One region of the Bacillus cereus group sp. BfR-BA-01383 genome, then DNA from elsewhere that is predicted to be linked to it. Evidence: predicted binding sites of a transcription regulator. Region 1 holds the regulator's gene; the other holds the start of a gene.

Region 1 (12,193 bases):
ATATGCCTTTTCTAAAATATTCACTCTTTTCAACGCCTGAAATGCAAGCTCCAAATCTTCTTTCGGAAACATACCTAGCGTTGTACGCAATGTCGAATGATAGCCAACCCGACCAGCTAATACATTCTTTAGTACCGTTGATCGCTTCACAAGGTTAAAGCTTTGAAAAATCATTCCAATATCTCGGCGCATGCGTCGTAATCCTTTTCCTTTTGCAACAGTAATAGACTCATCTTCAATAATGATTTCTCCTTCTGTAATCTCATGAAGGCGATTTACGGATCTGAGAAGTGTAGATTTTCCAGCCCCAGATAGCCCGACCATGACAACAAACTCACCTTTTCGAATTTTCAAGTTTATATTATTCAATCCTTTTGTACCATTTGGATACACTTTGGAAACATTTCGAAACTCTATCAAACCTATTACCTACCTTCTATGTATTCTCAACAACTGAAAAACGGCAAACTAACTGAAATCACTCACGTTCCAGTTAGTCGCCATTTCCATATGTATTATTGCGTTTTTACTTTCTTTCCATATTCACGAACGATATCAAATTTACTATCATCAGATTTAACATATCCTTCATGCGAGTATACTTCTTTAATGATTTTGCGCCCTTCCTCATTCTTCCCAATTTCGATAAAAGCATCTTGCAATTTCTTACTCCACTCTGCATCTAAATCAGAGCGTACAGAAATCGTATCATTTGGAATTTTCTCCGTGAATTTCACTATTTTCGTTTGATCAAATATATTCGGATAATCTTTTTTTACAATATTACGAGCATCTTGGAATACTACAGCTGCATCTACATCACCATTTAAAAGAGCAATAAGGGCCTGATCGTGACCTTTTAATGTAACAGGTTTCACATCTTTTAACGGATCAATTCCCTCTTTTAACAGTACAGCCGCAGGCCATACATACCCCGCTGATGATGTTACATCTTGATAACCAATTTTTTTACCTTTTAAATCTTTCACACTATTAATATTAGAATCTTTCTTAACAACAAACTCAGATTTATAAAAATCCACTAAATCTTTTGTCGGAGCTCCTGTTTCATCCTCTACCCCAAAACGTTGTGCCTGTAAAATTACATTTGCAGCCTTTTTCTCATGCGCTAACACATACGCTGTTGGAGGTAAGAAACCTACATCTACTTGCTTAGATGCCATTGCTTCTACAATTGTATTGTAATTCGTTGAAATACTAACTTTTACCGGAATGTTTAATTTATCACTTAATAACTTTTCCAATGGTTTTGCCTTAGCTTCTAACGTATCTGCATTTTGAGAAGGAACAAATTGAACATTTAACGTCTTTGGTACATATCCTTTTTTCGTATCTTCATTTTTACTTGCACTTGATTCCTTCGTTCCACAGCCACTTAATAATCCCGCTGCTAGTACAACTGTTGTGCTCATTGCAAAAACTTTTTTCAACATTTTAATGCCTCCATTTTTTATTGTCATAAAATAACCTTCCATAAACATGAAGAAATATATCACACATTTTTACTAATAATTGTCTATTTACAGAATCTTTACACATTCTATACACTCGCATTAAAATTCTCTTCATATATTTGATATGATTAATTGGAAGATAACAATAGAAAAGGTGAATGATGTTGAATCCAAATCAAATTGTAACTTTAAACATCCTATTAACGAGTGATATACATGGTACTGTTTATCCAATTCACTACCAAGATAACTCGCAAGCAGAAATTGGTTTAGCTAAAATTTCTACTCTTATAAAAAAAGAACGTTTCCAAAATACAAACGTTCTTTTAATTGATAACGGTGATTTCATACAAGGAACACCATTTACTTATCACTACGCTACATACGAAAAAGATAAGAAAAATCCAATGTCCTTATTAGTCAACTATTTACGTTACGATGCTGCAGTTATTGGTAATCATGAATTTAATTATGGAATGGATGTACTAAATAATGCTATTTCCACTGCAAATATCCCGTACCTATCAGCAAACATTTTAGATAAAAACAGAAAAGAACCTTATTTCGGGAAACCATATAAAATAAAACATATTGAATCAAATATAAAAATTGCTATTTTAGGGGTAACAACACATTACATCCCAAATTGGGAACAACCCCATCACATTAAAGATTTACGATTTGAAGATGCATTAGAAACAACAAAAAAGTGGGTTTCTTACATCCGTGAACATGAGAAACCAGATTTACTAGTCGTATCCTATCACGGGGGATTTGAACGTGATTTACAAACTGGAGAACCTACTGAAGTTTTAACAGGTGAAAATCAAGGATATGCAATGTGTCATGAAATTGAAGGGATAGATATTTTACTAACAGGCCACCAACACCGAGAAATTGCTCAAACAACGGATAATGGTGTAACAGTTTTACAGACTGGATGTAATGGACACTCCGTTGGAAAAATAACCGTAACCTTCGAAAAAATGGAACAGACGTGTGTAAAAAAAGAAAGTTATTCAGAGTTGTTGACGGTGCAAGGAATTGAGGCAGATCCAGCTGTTCTTTCCTTAGTATCTGGTTATGAAGAGAATACACAAAAATGGCTTGATCAACCTATCGGAATCATTCATGGGGGCATGCAAATTTCAGATGTTATGCAAACTCGTTTGCAAGACCATCCTTTTATTGAGTTTATAAATACAATTCAAATGGATATAGCTAACGTTTCAATTTCTTGTACAAGTTTGTTTCATAATGCATCTCCAGGTTTTCCAAAACATGTAACAATGCGGGATATCGTTTCTAATTACATTTATCCAAATACATTAAAAGTTATTCGAGTGACTGGAGCAGATATAAAAGATGCTCTCGAACTCTCTGCTACCTATTTCATATTAAATGAAGATGGAAATATAATCGTTAACCCTGCATATATAGAACCAAAGCCTGCACACTATAATTATGATATGTGGGAAGGGATTTCGTACGTATTGAACATTTCAAAACCAATTGGTGAAAGAGTAGAATCTTTACAGTATAAAGGTACTTCTCTTCATATGGAGGAAGAATATGACGTTGTTATGAATAATTATCGCGCAAGCGGCGGAGGGAATTTCTTTATGTTTCAAAATAAGCCGGTAGTAAGAGACATACCAACAGATATGTCTGAACTTATCGCTAACTATGTATTGAAGCACAAAAAGATAGAAGCAACAGTCAATAACAACTGGAAAGTTATTAAATAACGAATTTAATAAATAAAAAAGATGGGCTTCGCCCATCTTTTAATTTAATTTTGCATTATCTTGCTTTTTTAAAGCTTTTAATTTCGTCGGTGTAACATCTGTACCTTCTTCGTTAACGACTTTAATTCCTTTAAGTTCGTTTAACATATTTTGACGAAATCCTTTTAAATATTGTTCACGTAGCGATTGACGCTCACGTTGTTCTTCTTCAGTTAAACCTTCAGCTTTTGCTTTTTTCGCTAAGAAGTTAATGCGTTCAACGAGTTCGTGATTAATCATCTCGAATCCCCCTTCTAATCAAAACTGATTATTATCATACAATAGTTACTCTTCTTTATCAAGCAATTGCTTTGTATACTCTACATATCTACGGTGTACAGTCGCCTTTGAAACATTATGACCAAATCCACGAAGCGTTGCCGCAATTTCTTCGAAAGTAAGTTCACTTTTGCGTAAGCGCACAATTTCCTCAATTGGCACCTCTTTTTTCTCTCGGCCTACGCTTAAATGACGGTTCTTTAAATTATTTTCTGGACGATAGCCCTTTTCTACTGCGCGTTGCATGCCACGTTTAATTTTCAAGTTATGAATCTTTCTTTGATACTCTTCCACAATCCCAATTATATCTAACACCATCGAATCAGAATCTGAAAGCTGTAATTCACCATTATGAGTATGTGTATACACATTTATTCCCTCTTTATGTAAACAGTGCATTAATGCAATCTTCGCATTCCCCCTACCAAGGCGCGTTTCATCTTGTATAAGTAGCACATCAATTTGTTCGTCTCGAATCGTATCCAACACTTCTAATATACCGTCACGTTCAATTGTATATCCACTAGCTTGCTCTTCAATCACCTTTATAACATTCATTTGATAGCGCTCAGCTAAATGCAATAATTCATCTTTTTGACGTAATAATGATGTTTCCTGCGCTTCTTTTGTTGTACTCACACGTGCATAAATAATTGCATTCATTTTGAACCCCTCTTTCTCACTATATTTTACCTCTAGTGTAACATAAATCCGCCTTTTGTTCGAACTTATGTTTGTAGAATGTTTTTTCACATGTTATACTTATTAATAAGAAAAATGAAAGAAAACGAGGTGTTAGAAAACATGGAAAAGTTAACGAAACGCCAGCAAGACATTCTCGACTTTATTAAGCTAAAAGTACAAGAAAAAGGATATCCACCTTCCGTACGTGAAATCGGTCAAGCAGTCGGCCTCGCTTCTAGTTCTACAGTGCACGGACATTTATCACGACTAGAAGAAAAAGGATATATTCGACGTGATCCAACGAAACCACGAGCGATTGAAATTTTAGGTGTAGACCGAATCGATACAGAAACACAATCTGTTATTCAAGTTCCAATCATCGGAAAAGTTACTGCTGGATTACCGATTACAGCGGTCGAAAGCGTAGAGGAGCACTTCCCACTTCCAGCTAGTATCGTTTCTGGATCAGATCAAGTGTTTATGTTACGTATTTCTGGAGATAGTATGATTGAGGCTGGTATCTTTGATGGTGATTTAGTCGTAGTTCGTCAACAACAGTCTGCATACAACGGTGAAATTGTAGTTGCTTTAACAGAAGATAACGAAGCAACTGTTAAACGCTTCTATAAAGAAAAAGACCATTTCCGCCTACAACCGGAAAACTCTTCATTAGAACCTATCATTCTAAAGCAAGTGTCAGTTATCGGAAAAGTAATTGGCGTATATCGTGATTTACATTAAAAATAATAAAAGAAGATAATTATCTCATTTATATAAGGTAATTATCTTCTTTTTTGTATTTTGATAGATTTCCTTGTATTCTATTTCTTATTAACGAGTTTCAATCGTCACATCTCCAGCAGCTGTTTTACCGCTAATCTTTTTACTCCCATTACCAGTTGTTATATTTTTATTTTCTTCATTAAAAATCGTTACATCTCCGGCAGCGCTTTGCCCACTAATAACTGCATCTTGCGGTTTTTCCAATAAAGTAATATCTATATCTCCAGCGGTTGAACTTGCCTCTACATCATACTTAGGATCATGATCCATAATATATACATCCCCGCTAGCCGTTTTCGCTGTTACTTTCCCTATTACCTTTTTAAAGTTCACCTCACCAGCTTTTGTAGTTCCCTCCACACTCTTAGCCGTTACATGTTTCAAATCTACTTCTCCAGCAAGTGTCTCAACACTTACACGGTCACTTTTCACATCACTTATTTCGATTTGTCCAGCGGATGAATTTACTTTTATCTCTTCATAAAAACGTTCAGGTACTAATATAGTCAATGTAGGTGTTTGAAATCCGAAATTGTAAAAGGAAAAATCAAACGAAACACCCTTTTCTCTTCCCCCTATAATTTTTAATCTGTCACCATCTTCAGCAATACGAATCTCCTGTTTCCGTATATCTCCTGTTTGCTTTACATAAAAAGAGGAATCCGGGGATTTTTGGATAATAACATCTCCAGCATTCAAATCGACTTCTACGTTTTTTAATGCTTCATTTTTAATAACCTCTTCCTTGTTTCCTTCCTCTACATTTGCTACTGCTTTTTTATATGTTTGTGAAATCCCTATTACTCCAACAATGATACAAGCGATAGCTACTAACAATATTTTTTTCATCATCTACTCCCCTTTTATCATTTTGAAGTTCCATATTACATAACGTACGCATAACCTTTTAAACCACTTCGTACTATAATAAGCTATAATACATAACAACAAACCCACTCCAACAAACGTCATACTAACGAAAAGATCTAACCATATAAAAGTGCCCATAAATACTTTTACAATAACGAAAAACGGTGTCACTACACTAGCAATACCACCGACCCAAAAGGAAAATATAAAAGCGATAATTGCAACTAACGGGCCTAACACAATAATAAAATTAAACAAACTAAGTCCAATCGCTGCCATAACAGCTCTTGTCACATTTGAAGTCGATGGATCTTTTTTCATCTCATCAAATCGATACATCGCAAGTAAGTCTTTCGCAATTGCTTTCGGAGAACCTAGCCCTTTTATTATTTCCGATTCAGTTTTTCCCTCTTCTACCCCGAATTGAAAATGCTCTTCATAATCAAATAAAATATCTGTCCTCTCTTCTTCCGATAACTTTCTAAGCTGATTCGATAATTCCTTAAGGAACTGTTCTTTATTCATCCCAATTCACCCCTTCAATAATTTCTTGTACCCCTTTCGCAAAATCACGCCATTCTGTTACTAACAAATGCAGTTGCGTCTCCCCTTGCTCAGTTAGTCGATAATATTTACGAGGTGGCCCCTCCGTAGATTCTTTTAAATACGTTTGAAAATATCCTTCTTTCGTTAAACGACGTAACAAAGGATATACTGATCCTTCCGATATTAAAAATTTATTTGAGATTTGCTGAACAAGTTCATAACCGTAACAATCCTTACGTTTTACAAGTGCCAATACACACAGTTCTAACACACCTTTTTTAAACTGAACGTTCAAGGACAATCCCCCTTTCTCATTTCAGTACTGTTCAATACACGGTACCTAATTTATCCATAATATACCACTCGGTACTGTTTATTGCAAGGTAGTATATTTTCACACTTCAATTTATCACTAAGCCCACCTCCAACATCAAACATTAAGTAAAACATACAATACAATTGTTTTTCTATATACTCATAGCTAGCACAAATTTTAAATACTTATTCAACCACCTCTTCCCGAACCGAAAAATACTTTAAAGTTTACTACGTTAAATTGAAGAAATACAATAACGCTTTAAATAATCTCCGTGATTTTTTCCGGGCATTTCGCGGGCACCTATTTTTCCCACAAATAAAAAAGCCTCGATACCGTAGTATCAAGGCTTTATCATCTCTTAGTATAGAGACATATACTGATCGCGTTCCCATTGGTGAACTTGAGTTCTAAAGATGTCCCACTCAATCTCTTTCGCTTCGATGAAGTGCTCAAGTAAATGATCTCCTAGTGCACTACATACTACTTCATTAGATTGTAATGTAACTAACGCTTGCGCTAATGTTGCTGGTAGGTCAACGATACCTGCCTCTTCGCGCTCTTCTTTTGTCATTACATAAATGTTACGGTCTACTGCAGCTGGTGGAGTTAATTTGTTTTTAATTCCGTCAAGACCTGCTGCTAATAATGTAGCCATTACTAAATATGGGTTTGCAGCTGGATCAACACTACGTACTTCTACGCGTGTACTAATACCACGAGATGCAGGGATACGTACTAATGGGCTACGGTTTTGTGCAGACCAGGCTACGTAACAAGGTGCTTCATATCCAGGTACTAAACGTTTGTACGAGTTTACAGTTGGGTTTGCTACCGCTGTAAATGCTGGTGCATGTTTTAAAATACCTGCGATGAAGTGACGAGCATCATCACTTAATTGTAAGTCACCGTTTTGATCGAAGAATACGTTCTCACCATTTTTAAATAATGATAAGTTACAGTGCATACCTGAACCGTTCACACCGTATAATGGTTTTGGCATAAATGTTGCGTGTAAACCATGTTTACGAGCAATTGTTTTTACAACAAGTTTGAATGTTTGAATGTCATCACATGAGCGAATTGCATTTGCATATTTAAAGTCAATTTCGTGTTGACCTGGAGCAACCTCATGGTGAGAAGCTTCAATTTCAAAGCCCATTTCTTCAAGTTCAAGAACGATATCACGACGACAGTTTTCCCCTAGATCCATCGGCGCAAGGTCGAAGTATCCACCGTTATCGTTTAATTCTAATGTTGGATTTCCTTTTTCATCAACTTTGAATAGGAAGAATTCTGGCTCTGGTCCAAGATTGAAATCTGTGAATCCTAAAGATTCCATTTCTTTTAATACACGTTTTAAATTGTTACGTGGATCTCCTTCAAATGGAGCACCATCTGCAGTGTAAATATCACAGATCAAACGAGCTACTTTACCTTTTTCAGCTGTCCAAGGGAAAATTACCCAAGTATCTAAATCAGGATATAAATACATATCAGATTCTTCAATACGTACGAAACCTTCAATAGAAGATCCATCAAACATCATTTTGTTATCCAGAGCTTTTGTTAATTGGCTCACTGGAATTTCTACGTTTTTAATTACTCCTAAAAGGTCTGTAAATTGTAAACGGATATACTTTACATTCTCTTCTTTCGCCAAACGGAAAATATCTTCTCTTGTGTACCTAGCCATTATAAATTCCTCCTTAGTCCCTCTAAACACCTTCAGAATCAGTTATCTTTAGTGAAAAAACCTTGAAATGTCACCTTGTCGCAATGAAGTTCGATTAAATCTACCTGTATGTTGTAGTTCATCTCGAAGTATTTTGCGAAGCTCAGTTTTTGAAATTTCTTTCGTTTCTTCTTTTACTTTCACTGCTTCTGTTTGATTTTCTTTCATTAGTAACACTTGCTTAATACCAGCCATATTCAAGCCTTGATCTAATAAATCTTTAATCTCTAACAACTTATCTACATCGTTAAATGAAAATAATCTACGATTCCCCTTTGTACGGGTTGGAGAAACAAGATTATGCTCTTCATAGTAGCGAATTTGACGTGCAGATAATTGTGTTAAATCCATAACAATACCAATAGGAAACAGCGGGGCAGAACGTCTATCTTCTTTCATCGTTTCAGTTCCTCCTTCGCCTTAACTGTTTCTCATTTTATATCATGTTATGTTTAGTGTCAATAGATGTTAGTTTTTCTAACATGATTTTTTTAAAAATTTTTCATTCTTTTTTCTAATGGCATAAATCAATACTTTCATACGCAAAAAAGCTGTCAAAATCGACAGCTTCTCTTTAAGAAATTGTTAACAAATTCTTTTCAATCAATTCATCAATTGCAGAACAAATCGCAATTTTAACATGCGAATACGTTAATCCACCTTGTACATACGCAACATAAGGTGGTCGAATCGGGCCATCAGCAGACAATTCAATACTTGCACCTTGAATAAACGTTCCCGCAGCCATGATTACATCATCTTCATACCCCGGCATATAGTTTGCATACGGAGTGAAATGAGAATTAATCGGTGATGCATATTGAATAGCTTGGCAGAAGGCAATCATACGTTCTTTATCATCAAATTGAACAGATTGAATTAAGTCTGTTCTTGGCGCATTCCACGCCGGTGACGTGTTCATTCCTAATTTCTCTAAGAATGCCGCTGTAAAAATCGCACCTTTTAGCGCTTGCCCCGCAACATGCGGTGCTAAGAAGAATCCTTGATACATTTCCTGTAGACTATATAAAGATGCCCCTGCTTCCGCACCAATCCCTGGAGATGTTAGACGATATGCACACGCTTCAACATACTGTTCTTTACCTACAATATAACCACCAGTTTTAACAATTCCCCCGCCCGGGTTTTTAATAAGAGAACCCGCCATTAAGTCCGCACCAACATGACACGGTTCTTGTTCTTCAATAAACTCGCCATAGCAGTTATCTACAAATACAACAACATCGGGCTTAATTTCTTTAACAAACGCGATCATTTCTTTAATTTGCGAGACGGTAAACGACGGACGAGTAGCATACCCTTTCGAGCGTTGAATACCAATCATCTTCGTGTTACTATGAATCGCAGCTGCCACAGCCTCAAAATCCACAGACCCTTCTTCGGTTAGAGGTACTGCGTTATAACCAATATTATATTCTTTAAATGACCCTACACCTTTTCCGCGCACACCAACAATTTCTTCTAACGTATCATATGGTTTCCCCGTAATGTACAACAGTTCATCACCAGGGCGCAAAATACCAAATAAAGCCGTAGAAATAGCATGAGTACCTGAAATAATTTGGGGACGCACAAGACCAGCTTCCGCTCCAAACACATCAGCATACACTTTTTCTAACGTGTCACGACCAATATCATCATAACCATAACCTGTCGTCGGAATAAAATGTGAATCACTAATTTTATGTTTACGAAAACTTTCTAATACACGAAATTGATTACTTTCGATTACTTCATCCGCACGTTTATGTACTTCTGTAATTTGACTTTCTACTTCTTTTACGATCGGAGCAATTTTTTCTCCGTTTTTCAAACGATCAAACATTTTTATTTTCTCCTTCTTCCACTAAAAATCTCTTTAATTGCCCATTAAGCGATGAATGAGCAAATATATATCCTGTACAATCATATACAAATTTATCTTCTAGAAACTCCATTTTGGTTAATAGTGTTTCTGTCTTTAAAAGCGTTAATAACCTACCTTCACTCGGAGGAATTTCCACTTGATAATCATCCATTTCTTCCTTCATCTTCATTTCTAACGCTTCTTTTATACGCAGTAAATCACGTTCTTCAAAAGCACTAGTCATTAAGAAATCACTCTTGGGAAACGGAATGAAATTTTGATGTAACTTATCTTTTTTATTATATAACGTAATAATAGGAATATGATTAATTTCAAGGTCTGACAATAATTCCTTTACCGTTTGCTCATGCCCTACATAATTAGGATCAGCCGAATCAACAACGTGTAAAATAACATCCGCTTCACCAGCTTCTTCTAATGTCGAACGAAAAGCAGCGATTAATGACGTAGGTAAATCTTGTATAAAACCAACCGTATCAGTCAAAAGCACGGTATAACCAGAAGGTAACGGCATCTTCCTTGTTGTCGGATCTAACGTTGCAAACAATAAGTTTTCTTCAAACGTATCAGCTTCCGTTAATCTATTAAACAATGTAGATTTCCCTGCATTTGTATACCCAATTAACGAAACTTGAAATACTTTATTATCTTTTCTTCTCTCACGGTATCTTTTTCGATGTTCCACCACAACCGCCAGTTGTTTCTTTATTTCATCAATACGCGATCGAATATGACGACGATCCGTTTCAAGTTTTGTCTCTCCCGGTCCTCTTGTACCAATTCCACCACCAAGACGTGATAAAGACAAACCTTGCCCCATAAGGCGCGGCATCGTGTATTGCAACTGAGCTAATTCTACTTGAAGCTTACCTTCTCTCGATTTCGCACGTTGCGCAAAAATATCTAATATTAATTGCGTTCGGTCAATTACTCTTGCATCTAATACTGAAGATAGATTCCGAATTTGACTTGGTGTTAACTCGTTATTAAATATAATAACAGCTGGTTCTAATTCTTCAGTTAAAGCTGCAAGCTCTTCTAATTTACCTTTACCTATATAAGTCGCCGGATGGAACTTCGGACGTTTTTGCGTTGTTGATACTAACACTTCCGCTCGAGCAGTCTTCGCTAGTGATGCAAGTTCTTTCATGGAATGCATAAATTTTTCATCATCATCTTGCGACAATTGACAGCCAACTAATATGACTTTTTCTTTTTCTTCCATCAAATATGTTCACTCATCCTTTTCGAAATTTAAACCTTCTAATATAATAGCAGAGGAAGCACATTTCATCTAGTTAGCGGGGGAGAAAATTCATGGCATGGGAGATTTTTAGCATCATAGGCACAATCGCTTTCGCACTAAGCGGAGCCATTGTTGCAATGGAAGAAGATTATGATATTTTCGGGGTGTATATTTTAGGAATGGCAACCGCATTTGGGGGAGGTGCCCTTCGTAATTTACTAATCGGTTATCCAATTGTCGCGTTTTGGCAGCAAGACATGTTATTCCAAATCGCACTATTATCAATGACGATTATTTTTCTTTTTCCAAATAAATTAATTAGACATTGGAAAAAGTGGGAAAACATCACGGACGCCATCGGCTTATCAGCATTCGCTGTACAAGGAGCACTCTATGCTCAAAAACTAGATTTACCAATTAGCGCTACAATCGTAGCTGCAGTTTTAACAGGCATCGGTGGTGGTATTATTCGTGACCTTTTAGCTCGTAGAAGACCTCTGGTCCTTCGAGCTGAAGTATATGCATTTTGGACGATTTTAGCAGGTTTCTTAATTGGCGCTAAAATTATCGTTAGCGATTGGGCT
Region 2 (12,193 bases), on a different contig from region 1:
TGGAAAAAGGATTCTGTTGTAAAGTAAGTTAAAGTGCAAGGAATATTGTGATAATTTATACTTTCATTAAGTGTGGGGCAGTATTTTTACCTGTAACGTTTATACTATTTGTTTTCAGAACGATAACTATGCCAATTCGTTTTTTTGATATAATAGATGCGAAGCAGGAAATAGATAGAAAGATACTGCTAGTAATTTATACTTAAAATGTAGGGAGATTGAACAGAGTTATGGGGAATGAAAAAGAAATTAGTTCCGCTAAATTAATATGGAAGATGACGCGCCCGCATACATTAACGGCGACGTTTTCTCCTGTAATATTAGGGACTGTGGCATCACTTTATGTTGCCGAGATTCATTGGCTTTTATTTATTGCGATGATGAGTGCATGTTTAGCATTGCAAATAGCAACGAATTTATTTAACGAGTATTATGACTTCAAACGTGGGTTAGATACTGCTGATTCTGTTGGAATTGGTGGTGGAATTGTCCGTCATGGATTAAAGCCAAAAAACGTTTTAACAGTTGCGCTTTTATTGTATGTCGTAGCAGCATTTATTGGCATTTATATTTGTATGAATAGTAGCTGGTGGTTAGTAGTCATTGGTTTAATTGGGATGGCGGTTGGCTATTTATATACAGGTGGTCCATTACCAATTGCGTACACCCCATTTGGAGAATTAGTTTCTGGCTTGTTAATGGGGACATGTTTTGTACTCATTGCTTTCTTTATTCAAACGAATACTTTAACGATTGAAAGTGTATTGATTTCCATTCCAATTGGGATTTTAGTAGGTGCAATCAACATGTCGAATAACATCCGAGATATCGATGAAGATATTAAAGGTGGAAGAAAGACGTTAGCTATCCTCCTTGGGAGAGAGAAAGCAGTGGTAACACTAGCTGTAGCCTTTTTTATTGCTTATTTATGGATCGTTGTGATTGTATTGATGGGTTATATAAGCCCTTGGGCATTAATTATGTTCCTAGGTTTGAAAAAGCCAATCTCTGCAATTCAAGGTTTCCAAAAAGGAGTAAAGGAACCTGGATATATGCGCATCGCAATGAAATCAACAGCGATGACAAATACGATTTTTGGTTTCTTATTATCAGCAGGATTATTAATCAGTTATTTGTTTTAAATAAAAACCCCCAACAATCGGGCAATATTGTTAAGTGATTAACCCTCTATTTCTCAATTTTAATACAGAGAAATGGGGGTTTTTATTTTGGGATTTACAACGCTAAGCTCATTTTCCTGACGATTACCTCGTTTTTAACAACGTTAAGAAAGCTTTAGTGGCCTTAAAGAATCTAATGATATCACTTTCTCCGAATAAAAATGGTATTCTCCTAAAAAATTACTATGTTCCCAGCCTAAAGGGGACATATGGTGCAATAAAGCTATGGAAAGGGAAGAAATAATCATTTCTTATTCCATTGGTGGCAGCACCTTTTATTAGAATTGTCCCCTTGGTTTAACAAATGCTTTTTTGTAAATAATATGTTCGTTAAACAATTAATTAAGGGGGACTTGTATGCCACAGGATCGAAAAGTAGAAGTTCAAAACGATGCATACGAAGAAAAAGAGATCATACCAGATAATCCACAATATGTACCGCGTCACATGCAAATGGAGCTGCCTCACGAATTTTCCATAAATCCTCTGTTTGCCCGCGAAGGAGAAGCAGTCGTTCCGCGCTTTCACATGCCTGATAAAGGCATGTTACCAGAAACAGCGTATCAAATCGTCCATGATGAAATTGCTCTTGATGGCAATGCCCGCTTGAATCTTGCAACATTCGTTGGCACATGGATGGAGCCTGCCGCAGAGCAATTATATGCCAAATCATTCGACAAGAACATGATTGACAAGGATGAATATCCACAGACAGCTGAAATTGAGGAGCGGTGTGTCCGCATTTTAGCCAACCTCTGGCATTCGCCCACCCCCATTACAACTATGGGTGTTTCAACAACTGGATCGTCGGAAGCATGTATGCTCGGGGGGCTTGCGTTAAAGAGACGCTGGCAAAACGCACGCAAAAGCGAAGGGAAACCGGTGGATCGTCCCAATATTGTGTTTAGTTCTGCTGTTCAAGTCGTTTGGGAAAAGTTCGCGAACTATTGGGAGGTTGAACCACGCTATGTGAAGGTTAGCCCAGAGCATCCCCAATTGGATCCTCAGGGGGTCCTCGCTGTCGTGGATGAAAATACGATTGGTGTAGTACCGATTCTCGGTGAGACTTATACCGGACTTTACGAACCGGTTGCCGCCATTGCGAAAGCGTTGGACGATTTACAGGAGAGGACGGGTCTCGACATTCCCATGCATGTGGATGCGGCTTCGGGGGGATTTATAGCACCGTTTCTTCAACCAGATTTAGTCTGGGATTTTCAATTACCGAGGGTGAAGTCCATCAATGTATCCGGACATAAATATGGATTAGTCTACCCTGGATTGGGTTGGATAATTTGGCGGGAAGCTGAAGATCTCCCTGAGGATCTAATCTTCCGCGTCTCCTATTTGGGCGGAAACATGCCGACTTTTGCTCTGAATTTCTCTCGTCCTGGCGCACAAGTGCTCCTGCAATATTACAATTACCTACGTTTGGGGAAAAGTGGGTACTATGATGTCCAGAGGGCTTCTCAGAAAGTCGCTCTTTTTCTTAGTAAGGCGATTCAGAAGATGGAACCGTTCGAACTTTTGTCCGATGGTTCGGATATTCCGGTTTTCGCTTGGCGACTGAAAGATGGTTACACATTAAACTGGAATCTTTATGATTTATCTCGACAATTGCGTGTGTTCGGCTGGCAAGTACCCGCTTACCCATTGCCTCCAGATATGGAAGAGGTGACGATTATGCGCGTTGTGGTTCGAAATGGATTATCAATGGATCTCGCGCATTTATTTTTGATGAACCTCAAACAGGCCGTTGCCTTTCTGGATTCCCTGGACGGGCCTATGCCACATGATACGAAATGTGATAATGGGTTTCATCACTAAATGGGGACAGATCCCGTAGTCATTAAGTTGAGCTAACCACCGGTGAAATTAACTATCTTAGATGAATCCTTCCATTAAGAAATTTATTGGAGGGACTTTTTATGGATATTAAATCGACCAATAAGAATATGCTTTATACAGAAGAAAAGTTTATATCAATTATCGGTTTGGGGAACAGATTAAGCACCCGATCTGATAAATAGACGGAGAGATTCCACCTATTGATTCAAAAAATATGAAAATGGGTAATAGAATCTTTAGCCTATGGGAAAAGTAACATTATAAAACAAACTAAAAGAGCCAGCTCATACGAGTAGGCTCTTTTAGTTATCTACTATTTCCAATTGTCCTCTTATTTTCTCCGGAATGTCCTTTTCAGAAATAACGTCGTAAGAATAGACATACTTACCTTTCACATGAATTTTCAAGTAAGTTTTTCTTATAAAATCATTAGGAGTGTTCGTTCCTACTGTATATTCTTTCTCATTCCTTAATTCATCAACACCTTTTAGTGAGTACATAGCTCTTCCTTTATGATGGTAATCTGGAACGCCATATCCCTTCGCAACGGCGTATACATTTTTTTCTTCAGCAATCGGATTAAATCTGTCTAAATCCCCGCGTAATATGAAAGGTAGTAAGTATATAGGGAGGCCTATTCCTATTATGCAAATTACAAATTTCTTCATGATTATTTCTCCTTTTGTTCATTTACATGTTTCAGTATAGAAAAAAATTCTTATGAATAAAGGGAGATTTTCTTAAGATTTTCTTAAAAAGAATTTTAAGGTTATTTTAACCAAAATTTTCATGGAAATCCCTTTAAAAAGAACAAGAGTTCGTATATAATGAGAACAAACGTTCTTTTATTAGGAGTGATTACCTTGTATGATTATTTTCTTTTACCTAATCGTATTATTCTATGTGTAGATCTTCGTAGCTTTTATGCGAGCGTATCATGTATTAAAAAAGGACTGGATCCACGTTATACAAAATTGGCCGTTGTAGGAGATGTGAATCAGAGCGGATCAATTGTGTTAGCAGCAACACCGCCATTAAAAGCGTTAGGGATCAGGAAGATGGCAAGATTGTACGAAATACCGAAGCGACCAGATATTATTATTGTGAATCCAATTATGCATACGTATATGAAGTGTTCAACTTTCATAACTGGTTTAGCTTTGCAGTATGTCGCGCCCGAAGATTTTCATCAATATAGTATCGATGAATTTTTCATGGATATGACTGCAAGTATTCATTTGTTTGCAAATAATCCGCGCGAGTTCGCATTAAAGTTCAAGCGAGAAATATATGAACGTACGCGGATTGACAGTACAGTTGGCATTGGTCCGAACTTATTATTGAGTAAAGTAGCGATGGATGTTGAAGCGAAAAAGAATAGGGATGGAATTGCGCAGTGGACGTATGACGATATACCCGAGAAGTTATGGAGCATTAGACCGCTCAGTAAATTTTGGGGTATATCGTATAAAACTGAAATGAAATTGAACCGAAAAGGTATACATACAATAGGGGAGTTAGCGCAGTATCCTTTGAAACATTTAAAGAAATCTTTCGGTGTAATAGGAGAGGAATTACATTTACATAGTAACGGGATTGATTTTAGCAGAATAGCAGAAAAATATGTTCCAGCGACAATATCTATAACAAAAACCCAAATATTATTACGTGATTATTCGGTAGAAGAGTTCAGAGTTATTTTATTAGAACATATAGAAGAGGTTTGTTATAGGTTGAGAAGAGAAAAGAAATACGCACAAACGATCCACTTTTCAGTTGGATATAGTAAGGAATATGGCGGGGGAATAAAAAAGGCACATACGTTAAACAGAGCAACAAATTTAACGATGGATATTTATAATGTTTGTACATATTTTTTATACGAGCGGTATAAAGGAGAACCGATTCGATCGATAAGTATTTCGCTAACTAATTTAATAAATGAAGGGGAAGAGCAAGTTTCACTTTTCGATAACATTATACAAAGAGAAAAAGAAGTGAGATTAACGAAAGTTATGGATGAAATTCGAACACGGTTTGGTAAGAACAGTATTTTACGAGGGATTTCCTACACAAGCGTCGCAACAGCAAGATATAGAAACACATTATTAGGAGGGCACAAATCGTGAAAAATGCTAACATGCCAAAAGGAAGAGGGATGGTAAAGTGGCAACCGTTTGCTAGTATGCCAGAGCAATTTGCAGTTATTAAAGAAATGATACAGGAACAAACAAAAATCCCGCGTCCAATCTTAACGCAAGATGCAAAAGAAATGATTGAAAATAAGCTATTAACTTCATATTTAGGTGAGGAAGAGGTTTTACTTACATATTATAAAGATGGCTATTTATATAAAAATTACATAACAGTAGTTGATATAAATCCAATAAATGAGACGGTTACTTGTACAGATGCTTTTTGTAATGAACGGATTTTTAAGTTTGTTGATGTGATTGAAGTGAATTAGAGAGGGGGAATAGAAGTGATGATCTCTTCCTAACTTAATTATACCACGTAAATAACGTTCAAAATAGACTGTTTCTTCTCATTTACTACTGCTACAATCAAGAACACATGCAAAATAAGGAGAGATGTTACATGAGTTCTTTCGTTCTCGATTTTCAGGAAATAGAAAAGGTGCAGCTTTCGCTCGTTGGCGGAAAAGGATTGAATTTAGGGGCGTTATCAAACATACAAGGGATACAAGTGCCAGAAGGATTTTGTGTTACAACGGTAGGGTATGAAAAGGCCATCGAACAAAATGAAACATTCCAAACTTTGTTGCAGCAGCTAACAAAGTTGAAAATTGAAGACCGAGCTCAAGTTAGTGAAATTAGCAGGAAGATTAGAGAAGTCATTATGGAAGTAGATATTTCTTCGGATGTTGAGAAAGCAGTTACTCATTATCTCTCACGTTTTGGCGATGAGCATGCCTATGCAGTACGTTCTAGTGCTACTGCTGAAGATTTACCACATGCCTCGTTTGCAGGTCAACAAGATACGTATTTAAATGTGATTGGAAGAGAAGCAATTTTGCAGCATATTAAAAAATGTTGGGCTTCTTTATTTACAGATCGAGCGGTTATATACCGCATGCAAAACGGCTTTGATCATAAACAAGTTTCTATAAGTGTTGTCGTGCAACGGATGGTATTCCCGGAGACATCGGGAATTTTATTTACTGCTGATCCAATCACTTCTAACAGAAAGGTGTTATCGATTGATGCCAGTTTTGGACTTGGTGAGGCGCTAGTATCAGGACTCGTCTCTGCCGATAATTATAAAGTAAAAGAGGGCGAAATCGTCGATAAGATGATCGCGACTAAAAAAATAGCTATATATGGGCGGAAAGAAGGCGGAACAGAGACAAAGCAAATTGCCCCTAATGAGCAAACTGTTCAAACCCTTACTAACCAACAAATATTACAACTAGCACGTATCGGAAGACAAATTGAAGCTTATTTTGGTTGTCCACAAGATATCGAATGGTGCTTAGTTGAGGGGACATTTTATATTGTCCAAAGTAGGCCAATTACGACTCTATATCCAATTCCAGAAGCAAACGATCAAGAAAATCATGTGTATGTATCGGTTGGTCATCAACAAATGATGACGGATCCTTTGAAACCATTAGGGATGTCATTATTTCAGTTAACATCTTTTGGTCCGAGGTTTATGGCGGGAGGAAGGCTGTTTGTTGATGTTGCACAAAGATTGGCTTCGCCTACTGGTCGAGAAATGTTGTTAAATACAATAGGAAAATCGGAGCCGCTTAGTAAAGATGCATTAATGACGGTCATAGAGCGAGACGATTTTATAAAACTGTTACCAGAGGATAGTACCGGTAACAGCAAGCCATCTACATCGGCGCAACCACAAATTGAAAACGACCCGGCAATCGTTATGGATTTAATCAAGAATAGTGAAGCGTCGATTGAAGAGTTAAAACAAAATATGCAAACGAAATCAGGGTTGGATGTAGTTGATTTTATTTTGGAAGACATAAAGCAATTAAGGAAAGTATTATTTGACCCGCAAAGTATGGCTGTCATTATGGCAGGTATGGATGCTTCATCATGGATTAATGAAAAGATGGAGCAATGGCTAGGTGAAAAAAATGCAGCAGACACGCTTTCTCAATCTGTACAAAACAATATTACTTCAGAAATGGGGCTAGCATTAATGGACGTTGCAGATGTGATCCGCCCTTATCCAGAGGTCATTGAATATTTACAATATGTAAAAGATAATAGCTTTTTAGATGAATTAGTTACGTTTGAAGGCGGAGAAAAATCTCGAGATGCGATTTACGATTTTCTGAATAAATACGGAATGAGATGCAGCGGAGAAATTGATATTACGAAAACGCGCTGGAGTGAAAAGCCAGCTTCTATTATCCCAATGATTTTAAATAATATAAGAGACTTTGAATATGGTGCTAGTAAGCGGAAATTTGAAGAAGGATTGCAGGAAGCTTTGAAAAAAGAAGAAGAGTTAGTAGATCGATTGCAGCACTTGCCGGATGGTAAACAAAAAGTAGAAGAAACGAAGCGAATGATCAGTAACATCCGAAATTTCATCGGTTATCGTGAATACCCGAAATACGGCATGATTAATCGCTATTTTATATATAAGCAGGCACTACTGAAAGAAGCTGAGCGACTGGTGCAAAACAGCATTATTCGTGAAATAGAAGATATATACTACCTAACTTTTGAAGAACTTCACGAAGTCGTCCGTACGAATACACTGGATTACAAGGTTATTCATAAACAAAAAAATGATTATAAATTATATGAAAAACTAACGCCTCCGCGTGTTATCACGTCTGATGGAGAAATCATTACAGGTAAGTACAAACGAGAAAATCTTCCTGCAGAAGCAATTGTAGGTTTGCCTGTTTCTTCTGGAGTCATTGAGGGAAGAGCACGTGTTATTTTAAATATGGAAGATGCGAATTTAGAAGATGGAGATATATTAGTTACGGCATTTACGGACCCTGGCTGGACACCATTGTTTGTATCGATAAAAGGTTTAGTAACAGAAGTCGGCGGACTTATGACACACGGAGCGGTTATCGCACGTGAATATGGCTTGCCAGCAGTCGTTGGAGTGGAGAACGCTACGAAATTAATAAAAGATGGGCAACGAATTCGGGTACATGGAACAGAAGGGTATATTGAAGTGTTGTAATTAAGTGAAAGATCATCCGCTATTATAGTGGATGATCTTTTTATGTTTTTAAGCCAGCTGCTATTACCTGAAACTGAAGGTCGAAATAAAAATGAGCATATGAATTGGATTTCTTTGAATGTGCCTGTCGTAAACCAAAAATTGATATTTCCTGAAAATATCGATGAATCATAATGTATGCTAATCTAAAACGATGGATTTTTTCAAAAATATTACAAATTCAGACAATATCTTGTTAATTATCTGAATTTTCATTATTATATAAACGTTGTACTGTATTTAATATTGGGGAGGAATAGGGATGAAGAAAAAGCCTTTTAAAGTGCTGTCTACGCTTGCGGCGGCAGCTGTGCTTAGTTGCACATTTGGGTATGGGGGACAATCTGTTTATGCGGCAACGCCGTCTAATGCAGGAACTTTAAGTCCAATTGATGAAAATTTAATTCAAGAGGAGCGTTTAGCAGATGCGCTCAAGAAACGCGGTGTAATTAGTGAATCTACGTCGAAAGAAGACACATTAAAAGCTGTTGAAAAATACGTAGAGAAGAAAAAAGGCGAAAATGCTGGAAAAGAACCAGCAGCGGGGGACAGTGTTACAAGAGAAGCTGCTGACTTTTTGAAAAAAGTTAAAGATGCAAAAGCAGATGAGAAAGAAAAAGCACATCAACCTGTTAGTGGCCCGGTAGCTGGACAAGAGCCGGTTAAAGGGGGATTAAACGGCAAAGTACCAACTACTTCAGCGAAGCAAAAACAATATAACGGTGATGTTCGTAAAGATAAAGTTCTTGTATTGCTAGTAGAGTTTGATGACTTTAAGCATAACAATATTGATCAAGTACCAGGTTATATGTATTCAAATGATTTTAATCCAGAACATTATCAAAAAATGCTATTTGGTGATGAGCCGTTTACACTCTTTGATGGTTCAAAAATCCCAACATTTAAACAATATTATGAAGAGCAATCTGGTGGCAGCTATTCAGTCGATGGGACAGTGACAAAGTGGTTGACAGTTCCTGGTAAAGCAGCGGATTATGGTGCAGATGCTGGCGATGGCGGTCATGATAATAAAGGACCAAAAGGACCTCGTGATTTTGTAAAAGAGGCATTAAATGCAGCTGTAGAAAGTGGTATTGATTTATCTGAATTTGACCAATACGATCAATATGACAATAATGGAGATGGCAATAAAAACGAACCAGATGGTCTTATTGATCATTTAATGGTCATTCACGCTGGAGTTGGGCAAGATGGAGGCGGTGGTAGACTAGGTGATGACGCAATTTGGTCACATCGCTGGAACCTTGGAGCACCATATCCAATTGAAGGAACAAAAGCAAAAGTTGATAACTGGGGCGGTAAAATGGCAGCATACGATTACACAATTGAGCCAGAAGACGGAGCAGTTGGTGTATTCGCACATGAATTTGGCCATGATCTAGGTCTTCCAGATGAGTATGATACGAAGTATTCCGGATCAGGTGAGCCAATTAACTCTTGGTCTGTTATGAGCGGCGGCAGCTGGGCTGGTAAAATTGCAGGTTCAACGCCACCGAGTTTCTCTCCGCAAAACAAAGAGTTCTTTCAAAAGAACATGGGTGGAAACTGGGCAAATATTGTAGAGGTTGACTATGATAAATTAAACCGCGGTATCGGCCTTGCGACGTACTTAGATCAAAGTGTAACGAAATCAGCTCGTCCTGGTCTGATTCGGGTTAACTTACCAGACAAAGATGTAAAAGGTATTCAGCCTGCATTTGGTAAGAAATATTACTATAGTACAAAAGGCGATGATCTTCATACAACATTAGAAACGCCAGTGTTTGATTTAACAAATGCAGCAAATGCGAAGTTTGATTACAAATCATTGTATGAAATTGAAACAGGGTATGACTTCCTTGAAGTACATGCAGTGACAGAAGATGGTACGAAAACGTTAGTGGATCGAATTGGTGAAAAGAATGTGAAAAATGGCCTAGACACAACAGATGGTAAATGGGTAGATAAGTCATATGACTTAAGCAAATTTAAAGGTCAAAAAGTAAAATTAGTATTCGAATACATTACAGATGGTGGTTTAGCACCGAACGGATTTACTCTTGATAATGCTACATTAACTGTAGATGGAAATGTTGTGTTCTCTGATGATGCAGAAGGCGAAGCGAAATTAAAATTAAATGGTTTCGTTGCAGCAAACGGTTTTGATAAGAAGAAACATAACTACTATTTAGAGTGGAGAAACTACGCTGGTGCTGATCAAGCATTAAAATATAGCAGCGGTGTACCGTATAATACAGGTCTTGTTGTATGGTATGCAGACTCTAGCTTTACAGATAATTGGGTTGGTATGCATCCAGGCGAAGGTTTCTTAGGGGTTGTCGACTCTCACCCAGAGGCAATTGTTGGAACGCTAAACGGCAAACCAACTGTTAAAAATAGTACACGATTCCAAATCGCAGATGCTGCGTTCTCCTTTAACCAAGCGCCAGCATGGAAAGTTGTATCTCCAACACGCGGAACATATGATTACAAAGGGTTACCAGGTGTAACGAAGTTTGATGATTCTAAATCGTATATGAACGATTTAATCCCAGATGCAGGACGTAAAGTACCGAAGCTTGGATTGAAATTTGAAGTGGTTGGACAAGCAGATGATAATTCTGCAGGTGCAGTTCGTTTATATCGTTAATAATGGAGAAGCTGTTGAAGAGGATTCCTCTCAACAGCTTTTTTCGTAGGAACATAAATTTTAAGTTATTAATAAAATAGTAACTACTTAGCCTAGAAATTTGGTAAAGGGTATTATTCCAATGAAAATATGCTTACACTTATATGAAAATTAGATAACAGAGTTGATATAAATCCATTAAATGAGACGGTTATATGCAACTGATGCTCTTAGTAGTAAGCGCACTTTTAAGTTTGTTAATGTAATTGAGATTGATTAAAACATGTTTCTATGCAACAGGCCTATTTCTTCAAGCCAGCTGCATAAAAAGGTCCATGAACTGCGATTGTTGATAAAATGTGAGCAATTTCCTCCGGTGTTTCTTTTTGCCCACTATTTAACCATTGCTGAATGACACCTATATGAGCAGATGCCATATAAGAAGCTAAGTATTGGCTCGGGACAAGTAAATTTTCTTTCTTAATAAGAGCATCATTCGTATCTTCAAACAGTGTTTTCCACATAAAGTCTTTCAGTTTTGTTTGGAATGATAAATCTCCTTTTGGACTAAGTACAGCTTTTATAAAATCACTATTTTCATTTAGAAATTCAAGTATAGAAGCGATAAGTACAAATGGAGTCGTTGGGGAAGGATTTGATCCAAGATCCGCAATAACTTCCGGAAATTTCTTTTTTGCAATGCTAGACATCTCGTACATAATTTCTTCTTGGCATCTCGTCATTAAATCAAATTTATCTAGATAGTGTGTATAAAATGTACCACGGTTTATGTTCGCTTTCGTTGTAATATCTTTTACTGTAATGGCGTCAAAGCCTTTTTCTTCAATTAATTCCACAAATGCATTTCGTATTGCCGTTTTCGTACGAATCACGCGTAAATCTAAATTACTATCTCGCAAAGTATGTCCCTCCTAAATTTTCTTCAACATATTTATCAAATGTGTCTTATAACCGACACATTTGCGTTTTTTGATTATTGTATAAGGTTCAATGCAAACATATAATTCAACATATAAATAAACAACACGTTGTTCACTTATTGTAACTGAAATTAAAGGAGGGGAAAAGAACATGTTTAAAAATAAACTTTTATTATTATCACCAGTCATTGCACTACTTATTGTCTTTATTTTTTCATTAACATTATTCCCGACAGTTCAACCACAGCCGAAAAACTTGCCAATTGCAATTGTAAATGAGGATCAAGGAGTAGAAATTCCGAACCAACCTAAAATGAATATGGGGCAAACGATTGTTGATACGATTAAAAACAAATCTAAAT

What was found. The regulator LexA, encoded in region 1, represses DNA repair genes until DNA is damaged. The targets are predictions, from matches to a motif close to CGAACATATGTTCG.
Positions count from the first base shown of each region.
Region 2: a site for LexA is predicted at 3,837-3,850, ahead of MR065_RS06610 (Y-family DNA polymerase). Genes of this name have one in related genera too.

Region 1 covers NZ_JAKUFP010000002.1:311,784-323,976, forward strand. The annotation lists gene phnC (phosphonate ABC transporter ATP-binding protein) at 1-420, opposite strand, end outside; gene MR065_RS03800 (phosphate/phosphite/phosphonate ABC transporter substrate-binding protein) at 516-1,454, opposite strand; gene MR065_RS03805 (bifunctional metallophosphatase/5'-nucleotidase) at 1,640-3,223, shown strand; gene MR065_RS03810 (DUF896 domain-containing protein) at 3,263-3,502, opposite strand; gene MR065_RS03815 (YneB family resolvase-like protein) at 3,548-4,204, opposite strand; gene lexA (transcriptional repressor LexA) at 4,346-4,966, shown strand; gene MR065_RS03825 (DUF4097 family beta strand repeat-containing protein) at 5,057-5,860, opposite strand; gene MR065_RS03830 (DUF1700 domain-containing protein) at 5,861-6,403, opposite strand; gene MR065_RS03835 (PadR family transcriptional regulator) at 6,396-6,719, opposite strand; gene glnA (type I glutamate--ammonia ligase) at 7,102-8,436, opposite strand; gene glnR (transcriptional repressor GlnR) at 8,485-8,874, opposite strand; gene MR065_RS03850 (methionine gamma-lyase family protein) at 9,050-10,321, opposite strand; gene hflX (GTPase HflX) at 10,314-11,588, opposite strand; gene MR065_RS03860 (trimeric intracellular cation channel family protein) at 11,681-12,193, shown strand, end outside.
Region 2 covers NZ_JAKUFP010000004.1:206,777-218,969, reverse strand. The annotation lists gene MR065_RS06630 (hypothetical protein) at 1-27, shown strand, start outside; gene menA (1,4-dihydroxy-2-naphthoate polyprenyltransferase) at 231-1,142, shown strand; gene MR065_RS06620 (glutamate decarboxylase) at 1,539-3,008, shown strand; gene MR065_RS06615 (YxeA family protein) at 3,332-3,697, opposite strand; gene MR065_RS06610 (Y-family DNA polymerase) at 3,893-5,158, shown strand; gene MR065_RS06605 (YolD-like family protein) at 5,155-5,496, shown strand; gene ppsA (phosphoenolpyruvate synthase) at 5,628-8,222, shown strand; gene MR065_RS06595 (immune inhibitor A domain-containing protein) at 8,524-10,911, shown strand; gene MR065_RS06590 (TetR/AcrR family transcriptional regulator) at 11,193-11,810, opposite strand; gene MR065_RS06585 (YhgE/Pip domain-containing protein) at 11,983-12,193, shown strand, end outside.